Regions from separate parts of the Streptomyces sp. NPDC046716 genome, predicted to be linked through region 3. Evidence: predicted binding sites of a transcription regulator. Region 3 holds the regulator's gene; each other region holds the start of a gene.

Evidence for each region. Region 3 encodes HrcA, which represses chaperone genes, less so after heat shock. Its sites were predicted from a motif close to TTNGCACTCNGNNNNNCNGAGTGCNAA; they were not measured.
Region 1: groL (chaperonin GroEL) is a predicted target of HrcA. The motif match lies at 1,062-1,088, and genes of this name have one in related genera.
Region 2: groES (co-chaperone GroES) is a predicted target of HrcA. The motif match lies at 1,492-1,518, and genes of this name have one in related genera.

Annotation. Positions count from the first base shown of each region.
Region 1 covers NZ_JBEYYU010000087.1:15,826-19,096, forward strand. The annotation lists gene ABZ930_RS38125 (ubiquitin-like small modifier protein 1) at 7-282, shown strand; gene ABZ930_RS38130 (cold-shock protein) at 702-908, shown strand; gene groL (chaperonin GroEL) at 1,217-2,842, shown strand; gene ABZ930_RS38140 (DUF6215 domain-containing protein) at 2,971-3,271, shown strand, end outside.
Region 2 covers NZ_JBEYYU010000012.1:662-3,932, reverse strand. The annotation lists gene ABZ930_RS11715 (polysaccharide deacetylase family protein) at 1-733, shown strand, start outside; gene ABZ930_RS11710 (inner-membrane translocator) at 724-1,056, opposite strand; gene ABZ930_RS11705 (hypothetical protein) at 1,058-1,351, opposite strand; gene groES (co-chaperone GroES) at 1,663-1,971, shown strand; gene groL (chaperonin GroEL) at 2,127-3,271, shown strand, end outside.
Region 3 covers NZ_JBEYYU010000005.1:6,711-9,981, reverse strand. The annotation lists gene ABZ930_RS05205 (DUF3097 domain-containing protein) at 1-328, opposite strand, end outside; gene ABZ930_RS05200 (MBL fold metallo-hydrolase) at 363-1,115, opposite strand; gene hrcA (heat-inducible transcriptional repressor HrcA) at 1,246-2,262, shown strand; gene dnaJ (molecular chaperone DnaJ) at 2,263-3,271, shown strand, end outside.

The DNA.
Region 1 (3,271 bases), on a different contig from region 3:
CCGAGCATGAGCGTTTCCGTCCGCATCCCCACCATCCTCCGCACCTACACCGGCGGGCAGGCCGAGGTCAGCGCCGAGGGCGCCACGCTCGCCGATGTCATCGCCGACCTGGAGAAGAACCACACCGGGATCGCCGCCCGCGTCCTCGACGACCAGGGCAAGCTGCGCCGCTTCGTCAACGTGTACGTGAACGACGACGACGTCCGCTTCGAGCAGGGCCTGGAGACCGCCACGCCCGACGGCGCCGGCATCTCGATCATTCCGGCCGTCGCCGGCGGCTGACACCGAGAGTTACCCGAATTGCCCCCTCCGCGAGGAAAGCGGAGGGGGCAATTCTGCATGGTTGAGCGCGGTACAGTTGGGGAAGCTGGTTCGATTCCGAACGTGGTGCATGACGGGCGCATATGAGTTCACGCCCGAAGCGCGACAAGAAGCAGCCAATGTGTGCCGCCCATTCAGGCCTTTTATGGCTTTTGTGTGGCCCGACTTGCCCTGAGATCCGCGCAGTTGGCCCGTTTTCCGCGATCACGCGTGCCCAGAATTCTCGTCCGACTGACCTGTTGCAGACGGCAGTTGGGCAGATACATTCAGCCGCGGTCGACGCGTTCCGGCGCACACCCCCAAACCCTTTGGGGCGTGAGGTCTGACCCGGGTCCGCGAAGTGCGGACTCGCGCAAGGGCCAGTAATAGGGGAGTTAGGCATGGCTCAGGGCACCGTCAAGTGGTTCAACGCGGAGAAGGGGTACGGCTTCATCGCGGTCGACGGTGGTGCGGATGTTTTCGTCCACTACAGCGCGATTCAGATGGACGGCTACCGCACCCTCGAAGAGGGTCAGCGAGTGGAATTCGAGATCTCGCAGGGCCAGAAGGGGCCGCAGGCCGACATGGTCCGCCTGGCCGCCGGCTGAGCGCGCGACCGACTGCAGCACACAAGCGCTTCGTACGTCCATGAAGGGCCCGTCCCCCGGTTCGCCGGAGGCGGGCCCTTCGTGCTGCGCGCGCCCCCGCCCGATCTGTGATAGCCGCTTGCACTCGCAGGGGGCGAGTGCTAATCATTGGGCTTAGCACTCTCCGAGTGAGAGTGACAGAACTTGGATCGGGTCGGTGAGGTCCGGGAGCCGGGTGGGGCAAGGAACCACAAGGCTCAAGGGCCGTCCGTCGCGGGCACCAGCACGGTCCGTTTGCGTTTCCACCCCGTCCGGGAGGACCACTTCACATGGCCAAGATCATCGCGTTCGACGAGGAGGCACGGCGCGGCCTCGAGCGCGGCATGAACCAGCTCGCCGACGCCGTCAAGGTGACCCTGGGCCCCAAGGGTCGCAACGTCGTCCTCGAGAAGAAGTGGGGCGCCCCCACGATCACCAACGATGGTGTGTCCATCGCCAAGGAGATCGAGCTCGAGGACCCGTACGAGAAGATCGGCGCCGAGCTGGTCAAGGAGGTCGCGAAGAAGACGGACGACGTCGCCGGTGACGGCACGACGACCGCGACCGTCCTGGCCCAGGCCCTGGTGCGCGAGGGTCTGCGCAACGTGGCCGCCGGTGCCAACCCCATGGCCCTCAAGCGCGGTATCGAGAAGGCCGTCGAGGCCGTCTCCGGTGCCCTGCTCGAGCAGGCCAAGGAGGTCGAGACCAAGGAGCAGATCGCTTCGACGGCCTCCATCTCCGCCGCCGACACCCAGATCGGCGAGCTCATCGCCGAGGCGATGGACAAGGTCGGCAAGGAAGGCGTCATCACCGTCGAGGAGTCGCAGACCTTCGGTCTGGAGCTCGAGCTCACCGAGGGCATGCGCTTCGACAAGGGCTACATCTCGGCGTACTTCGCCACCGACATGGAGCGTATGGAGGCCTCGCTCGAGGACCCGTACATCCTCATCGTCAACTCGAAGATCGGCAACGTGAAGGACCTCCTTCCGCTGCTCGAGAAGGTCATGCAGTCCGGCAAGCCGCTGCTGATCATCGCCGAGGACGTCGAGGGCGAGGCCCTGTCGACCCTGGTCGTCAACAAGATCCGTGGCACCTTCAAGTCGGTCGCCGTCAAGGCCCCGGGCTTCGGTGACCGCCGCAAGGCCATGCTCGGCGACATCGCCATCCTCACCGGTGGCACCGTCATCTCCGAGGAGGTCGGCCTCAAGCTGGAGAACGCCGGTCTCGACCTGCTCGGCCGCGCCCGCAAGGTCGTCATCACCAAGGACGAGACGACGATCGTCGACGGCTCCGGTGAGAGCGACCAGGTCCAGGGTCGCGTCAACCAGATCCGCGCCGAGATCGAGAACTCGGACAGCGACTACGACCGCGAGAAGCTGCAGGAGCGCCTGGCCAAGCTGGCCGGCGGTGTTGCGGTCATCAAGGCCGGTGCCGCGACCGAGGTCGAGCTCAAGGAGCGCAAGCACCGCATCGAGGACGCCGTTCGCAACGCGAAGGCGGCCGTCGAAGAGGGCATCGTCGCCGGTGGTGGCGTGGCCCTCCTCCAGGCCTCCGCGGTGTTCGAGAAGCTGGAGCTCGAGGGTGACGAGGCGACCGGCGCCAACGCCGTGAAGCTCGCGCTCGAGGCCCCGCTCAAGCAGATCGCCGTCAACGGTGGTCTCGAGGGTGGCGTCGTCGTGGAGAAGGTTCGGAACCTGGCCGTCGGCCACGGTCTGAACGCCGCCACGGGCGAGTACGTCGACATGATCGCCGAGGGCATCCTCGACCCGGCCAAGGTGACGCGCTCCGCGCTGCAGAACGCCGCGTCGATCGCCGCGCTGTTCCTCACCACCGAGGCCGTCATCGCCGACAAGCCGGAGAAGGCCGGCGCCGCGCCGGCCGGTGGCGGCATGCCGGGCGGTGACATGGACTTCTGAGCCTGACGGTTCAGCCTGTCCTTAGGCGAGGGCGGTATCCCTTCGGGGGTGCCGCCCTCGTTTTTTGCTGTCCCGCCGTCGTGGCGGGGCGCTAATGTCCCCCTGCGATTGATCAATGGGGTGGGGACATGACAGAGAAGCCGATGAACGCGTGGGGGCAGGCCATCGCGGCCTTCGCGGTGGTGGGGGCGGTCGGGGTCGGGTTCTGGGCGCAGAACCAGCTGGCGGACGGTGGGGCGCGTGCTGCCGAGAAGCCCGGCGCGTGTTCGGGCGGGGCGGCGACCAAGGGGGACAAGGCCGCCGGGCGGGTGTCCGGGGCGCAGTTGTGCAAGGCGCTCAACCAGCCCGAGCTGGCGGACTGGCTCGGGACGCCCGGTGAGCTGCCCCGGAGCGCGAGCGGCAGCGGTGACGGGTCGCTCAGGCTGGACC
Region 2 (3,271 bases), on a different contig from region 3:
GGCGGCGCAGAAGGTCCGCAGGCCCGAACCGGCCCCGGCGGCCGGCGCGCCCGCGCCCGACGCCCACCGCCGCTGGGGCCTGGCCGCCCCGCTGGCCCCGGCGCCCCGGCCGCACCGGGCGCTCGCGGCCCGCGCCCCCGGCACGGTGCCGCCGGTCATCGACCACGTACCCACCCGCGACAAGGTCGTCTTCCTCACCTTCGACGACGGGGCCGAGAAGGACCCGCGCTTCGTCGACATGGTCCGCGAACTGCGGCTGCCGATCTCGATGTTCCTCGCCGACGCCGCGGCGGGCGCCGGCTACGACCACTTCGGCAGGCTGCGGCGGCTCGGCGCCCAGGTGGAGAACCACACCCTGACCCACCCCTTCCTGCCCGGCCTCGGCTACGTCGACCAGCACGCCGAGATCTGCGGCCAGCAGACCCGGCTCAAGTCCCGCTTCGGAGCGGCCCCGCGGCTGTTCCGCCCGCCCTACGGCAACTACGACGCGGACACCCTGCGCGCGGCCGGCGACTGCGGCATCGACGCGATCGTCCTGTGGCGCGCCTCGATGCAGATCAACGACCTGCGCTACGCCGACGGGGACCGGCTGCGCCCCGGCGACATCATCCTGGCCCACTTCCGCGGCCCCGAGGAGCTGAAGGGCACGACCCTGACGGAGATGACCTCGCGGATGCTGCGGCGCGTCCAGGAACAGGGGTTCACCGTGGCCCGCCTGGAGGACTACGTCTGAACCCGCTGCCAGGCGGCGGCCGCCAAGGTCGCCGCCCACACGGCCGCGAACAGCTGGAAGGACGCGGCCCACGGGCGCCGCAGCCACAGGAACACGGCCCCGAAGAACAGCGCCGCCCCCGCGCCGCCGCCCCAGCACCACACCTCGGTCCAGTCCGGAGCGGGCGGCGGACTCCCCGGCTTCGCCGACCCGGGGTCCGTGCCGCCGAGGCCGCGCAGCATCAGGGAGAACATCACGAGGGCCAGGTAGCCGGCCTCCAGGAGCAGCACCAGGGCCAGCAGGCAGCCGCTCGCGAACCAGTCCTCGTCCGGCCGTTCCAGCACGTCAGTTCCCCCCGAAGAGCAGCAGCAGACCGCCGAAGGCCACCAGGGAGCCCGCGACGACCTGGATCCCCGCCGTGACCGGCAGCGGCACACGCCCGAACCGGAAGGCGAACGACGACGCGAGGATCAGCCCGGCGAGCAGCAGGACCCACAGGGCGAATCCCCTGGACGACAGGTGCGCCCCCCAGGACCAGACGACCACGGTCAGACAGCCGATCGCGTCCGTGAACAGGACGAACAGCGCGAGCGCGGCATCGCCCGCCAGGGACTTCGGGGTGTGGTGGTGACCGGTCATGCCAGGACTCTCGTACGGAACCCGGGCCTCCACCCGTACGTTCCCCGACCGAGACCGATCCGTGGCCCGTCGGTGGCCGTCGGCGGGGGCGTCGAGGGGGCGTCGCGGCGGTCGGAAAGGGCGCCGCGCGAAGAGCTCGATTAGCAGTCCGCTTGACCGAGTGCTAATCGCGGTCATAGTCTCGGCTCTGGCACTCCCCGTAGGAGAGTGCCAACAGCGACGGGCAGGTCCGGCACCCGCGACGACGGATCCACCTGGTCGCCACCTCAGACAGTTAACCCCGTGAGATCTCCGAAGGGGGAGGTCGGATCGTGACGACCACCAGCTCCAAGGTTGCCATCAAGCCGCTCGAGGACCGCATTGTGGTCCAGCCGCTCGACGCCGAGCAGACCACCGCCTCTGGCCTGGTCATTCCGGACACCGCGAAGGAGAAGCCCCAGGAGGGCGTCGTCCTCGCCGTGGGCCCGGGCCGCTTCGAGAACGGCGAGCGTCTTCCGCTCGACGTGAAGACCGGCGACATCGTGCTGTACAGCAAGTACGGCGGCACCGAGGTCAAGTACAACGGCGAGGAGTACCTCGTCCTCTCGGCCCGCGACGTGCTCGCGATCGTCGAGAAGTAGTCCACTTTCGGATTACCGGCTTCACCGAAGCGACATTGCTTCTGCTTTCGATCTGCGCCCCTGGCACCCGCGATTCACATGAGCCGGGGTCGGGGGCGCGGTTCGTTTTCACACCATGCTTCACCCTAGTTTTCCGAGAGGGCTGAAACGCTCCCATGGCGAAGATCCTGAAGTTCGACGAGGACGCCCGTCGCGCCCTTGAGCGCGGCGTCAACAAGCTGGCCGACACGGTGAAGGTGACGATCGGCCCCCGCGGCCGCAACGTCGTCATCGACAAGAAGTTCGGCGCCCCCACCATCACCAACGACGGTGTGACCATCGCCCGCGAGGTCGAGGTCGAGGACCCGTACGAGAACCTCGGCGCCCAGCTGGTGAAGGAGGTGGCGACCAAGACCAACGACATCGCGGGTGACGGCACCACCACCGCCACCGTGCTGGCCCAGGCCCTGGTCCGCGAGGGTCTGCGCAACGTCGCCGCCGGTGCCTCCCCGGCCGCCCTGAAGAAGGGCATCGACGCCGCCGTCAAGGCCGTCTCCGAGGACCTGCTCGCCACGGCCCGCCCGATCGACGAGAAGTCCGACATCGCGGCCGTCGCCGGTCTGTCCGCCCAGGACAGCCAGGTCGGCGAGCTCATCGCCGAGGCGATGGACAAGGTCGGCAAGGACGGTGTCATCACCGTCGAGGAGTCCAACACCTTCGGTCTGGAGCTGGACTTCACCGAGGGCATGGCCTTCGACAAGGGCTACCTGTCCCCGTACTTCGTCACCGACCAGGAGCGTATGGAGGCCGTCCTCGACGACCCGTACATCCTGATCCACCAGGGCAAGATCGGGTCCATCCAGGACCTGCTGCCGCTCCTGGAGAAGGTCATCCAGGCCGGTGGCTCCAAGCCGCTGCTGATCATCGCCGAGGACGTCGAGGGCGAGGCCCTGTCGACCCTGGTCGTGAACAAGATCCGCGGCACGTTCAACGCCGTCGCGGTCAAGGCCCCCGGCTTCGGCGACCGCCGCAAGGCGATGCTCCAGGACATGGCCACCCTCACCGGTGCCACCGTCATCGCCGAAGAGGTCGGCCTCAAGCTGGACCAGGCCGGTCTGGACGTGCTCGGCTCCGCCCGTCGCGTCACCATCACCAAGGACGACACCACGATCGTCGACGGTGGCGGCAACAAGGCCGACGTCGACGGCCGCGTCAACCAGATCAAGGCCGAGATCGAGAACACGGACTCCGACTGGGACCGCGAGAAGCTCCAGGAGCGCCTCGCGAAGCTGGCCGGCGGCGTCTGCGTGATCAAGGTCGG
Region 3 (3,271 bases):
CCCGGGCGCGGGCGCCCGGAACCGCCATCGAGCCGGACGCCGTACGCGCCGGACGCGCGGGCCCGGCGGACGCGGCCGACGGACGGACCAGCGTGACGGGCCTGCCCTCCAGCAGGAAACCGCGCGGCTCCATCGGGAACACCCGGTGCTTGCCGAAGCGGTCCTCCAGGGTCACCGTCGGCCCCTGCGCCGTCTTCTCGACGCGGACCACCGCCCCGCAGAAGCCGGTGCGGACCTCCTCGACGACCAGGTCCGGCTCGGCGGCCACCTCCGGAACCGGCTTGTTCCGCTTCCAGGGAGGGGTCAGGTCAGGTGAGTACTGGCGCATTCGGCCGACGATATGAGGAACACGCGGGTCCGTGTCACGACACGCCGGAACGCGCCGTCAGAGCGACGCGTTGCGCGCGGACGAAGGCCGCATTCACCACCGAACCGTGCCCGGGGACGTAGAGCGCGTCCTCGCCGCCGAGCGCGAGCAGCCGGTCGAGCGCGGCCGGCCAGTGACCGGGCGCCGCGTCCGGTCCCGCCTGCGGTTCACCGGACTCCTCGACCAGGTCGCCGCAGAAGACGATCACGGGGCTGCCCAGGACGAGGACGGCCAGGTCGTGGCCGGTGTGCGCCGGGCCGAGGTTCGCGAGCAGCACCTGGAGGCCGCCGCCCAGGTCGAGAGTGCGCTCGCCGGTGACCCGGTGCCGCGGGGTGACCAGGATGTCGGTCGCCTCGGCCGCCTCGTCCGCGGGCAGCCCCTGCCGCACGGCGTCCTCGTACAGGCCGTCGCGGCCCCACGCGAAGACGGTGTCCAGGCCCACCGCGCCGAAGGTCTCGGCGCCCGCGAAGACGGCCGTGCCGAGCACGTGGTCGAAGTGCGGATGGGTGAGCACGATGTGCGTCACCCGTGTGTGTACTCCGAGCAGCCGCCGGACGTCCGCGCGCAGCCTGGCGCCTTCACGCAGTGAGGATCCCGTGTCGATCAGCAGGGCGGCGCCCGAGCCCACGACCAGACCGGCCGTGGCGTCCCAGCCGGGCAGCCGGATCCGGCCCACGCGGGGCGCCAGCTCCTCCCAGCCCGCGGCCCTCCAGTCGACGACTGTCCTGACTTCGGCATGACCTTCCATACGTCGACGCTAGCGGCCTTGCCGGGCCCGTACCCGTCGGCCGTACACTGAGCCGGGGACTCCTGGCACTCGCCCGCAGCGAGTGCCAGACACGAAAGATCGCTCAGGCCGAAGCTGGAGGTGTGCGCCGATGCTCAGTGAACGCAGGCTCGAAGTGCTGCGCGCCATCGTCCAGGACTACGTGGGCACCGAGGAGCCGGTCGGTTCCAAGGCGCTCACCGAGCGGCACCGGCTCGGCGTCTCCCCGGCGACCGTGCGCAACGACATGGCCGCCCTGGAGGACGAGGGGTACATCGCCCAGCCGCACACCAGCGCCGGGCGCATCCCCACCGACAAGGGGTACCGCCTCTTCGTCGACAAGCTCACGAACGTGAAGCCGATGACAGCGCCGGAGCGGCGCGCCGTCCAGAACTTCCTGGAGGGCGCCGTCGACCTCGACGACGTCGTCGGGCGGACCGTGCGGCTGCTCGCGCAGCTGACGCGGCAGGTGGCGATCGTCCAGTACCCGTCCCTGACCCGGTCCACGGTGCGCCATGTCGAGCTGCTGTCGCTGGCGCCCGCCCGTCTGATGCTCGTACTGATCACGGACACCGGGCGGGTCGAGCAGCGGATGATCGACTGCCCGGCGCCGTTCGGCGAGACGGCTCTGGCGGACCTGCGGGCCCGGCTCAACAGCCGGGTCGCGAGCCGCCGTTTCGCGGATGTGCCGCAGTTGGTGCAGGATCTGCCGGAGGCCTTCGACGCGGAGGACCGCGGTACGGTCGCGACGGTGCTCTCCACTCTGCTGGAGACGCTCGTCGAGGAGTCCGAGGAGCGGCTGATGATCGGCGGAACCGCCAATCTCACCCGCTTCGGACATGACTTTCCCCTCACCATCCGGCCCGTGCTGGAGGCTCTGGAGGAGCAGGTCGTGCTCCTCAAGTTGCTTGGTGAGGTGGGCGATTCGGGCATGGCCGTACGCATCGGTCACGAGAACGCCCACGAGGGACTCAACTCCACTTCCGTGGTGTCGGTGGGCTACGGTTCGGGCGGCGAGGCAGTCGCCAAGCTGGGTGTCGTCGGACCGACACGCATGGATTACCCGGGAACGATGGGAGCAGTACGCGCAGTGGCACGTTACGTCGGACAGATCCTGGCGGAGTCGTAAGTGGCCACGGACTACTACGCCGTACTCGGCGTGCGCCGCGACGCTTCCCAGGACGAGATCAAGAAGGCTTTTCGGAGGCTCGCCCGCGAGCTGCACCCGGACGTGAATCCGGATCCGAAGACCCAGGAGCGGTTCAAGGAGATCAACGCCGCCTACGAGGTGCTCTCCGACCCGCAGAAGAAGCAGGTCTACGACCTCGGGGGCGACCCCCTGTCGCAGGCCGGCGGAGGCGGCGCCGGAGGCTTCGGCGCCGGCGGGTTCGGGAACTTCTCGGACATCATGGACGCGTTCTTCGGTACGGCGTCGCAGCGCGGGCCCCGGTCCCGTACGCGCCGTGGGCAGGACGCCATGATCCGGCTCGAGGTCGAGCTGGACGAGGCCGCCTTCGGAACCACCAAGGACATCCAGGTCGACACCGCCGTGGTGTGCACGACCTGCAGCGGTGAGGGTGCCGCGCCGGGGACCTCCGCGCAGACCTGCGACATGTGCCGCGGCCGCGGTGAGGTCTCGCAGGTGACGCGGTCCTTCCTCGGCCAGGTCATGACCTCGCGGCCGTGCCCGCAGTGCCAGGGCTTCGGCACCGTCGTGCCGACCCCGTGCCCGGAGTGCGCCGGCGACGGCCGCATCCGGTCGCGGCGGACGCTGACGGTGAAGATCCCGGCCGGTGTGGACAACGGCACGCGGATCCAGCTCGCGGGCGAGGGCGAGGTCGGCCCCGGCGGTGGCCCCGCCGGCGACCTCTACGTCGAGATCCACGAGCTGCCGCACGCGGTGTTCCAGCGGCGCGGCGACGATCTGCACTGCACGGTCACCATCCCGATGACCGCGGCGGCTCTGGGCACGAAGGTGCCGCTGGAGACGCTCGACGGCATGGAGGAGATCGACATCCGGCCCGGCACGCAGTCCGGCCAGTCGGTCCCGCTGCACGGGCGCGGTGTCACGCATCTGCGGGGCGGTGGGCGCGGTGACCTCATCGTGCACGTCGAGGTGACCACGCCGATGAAGCTCG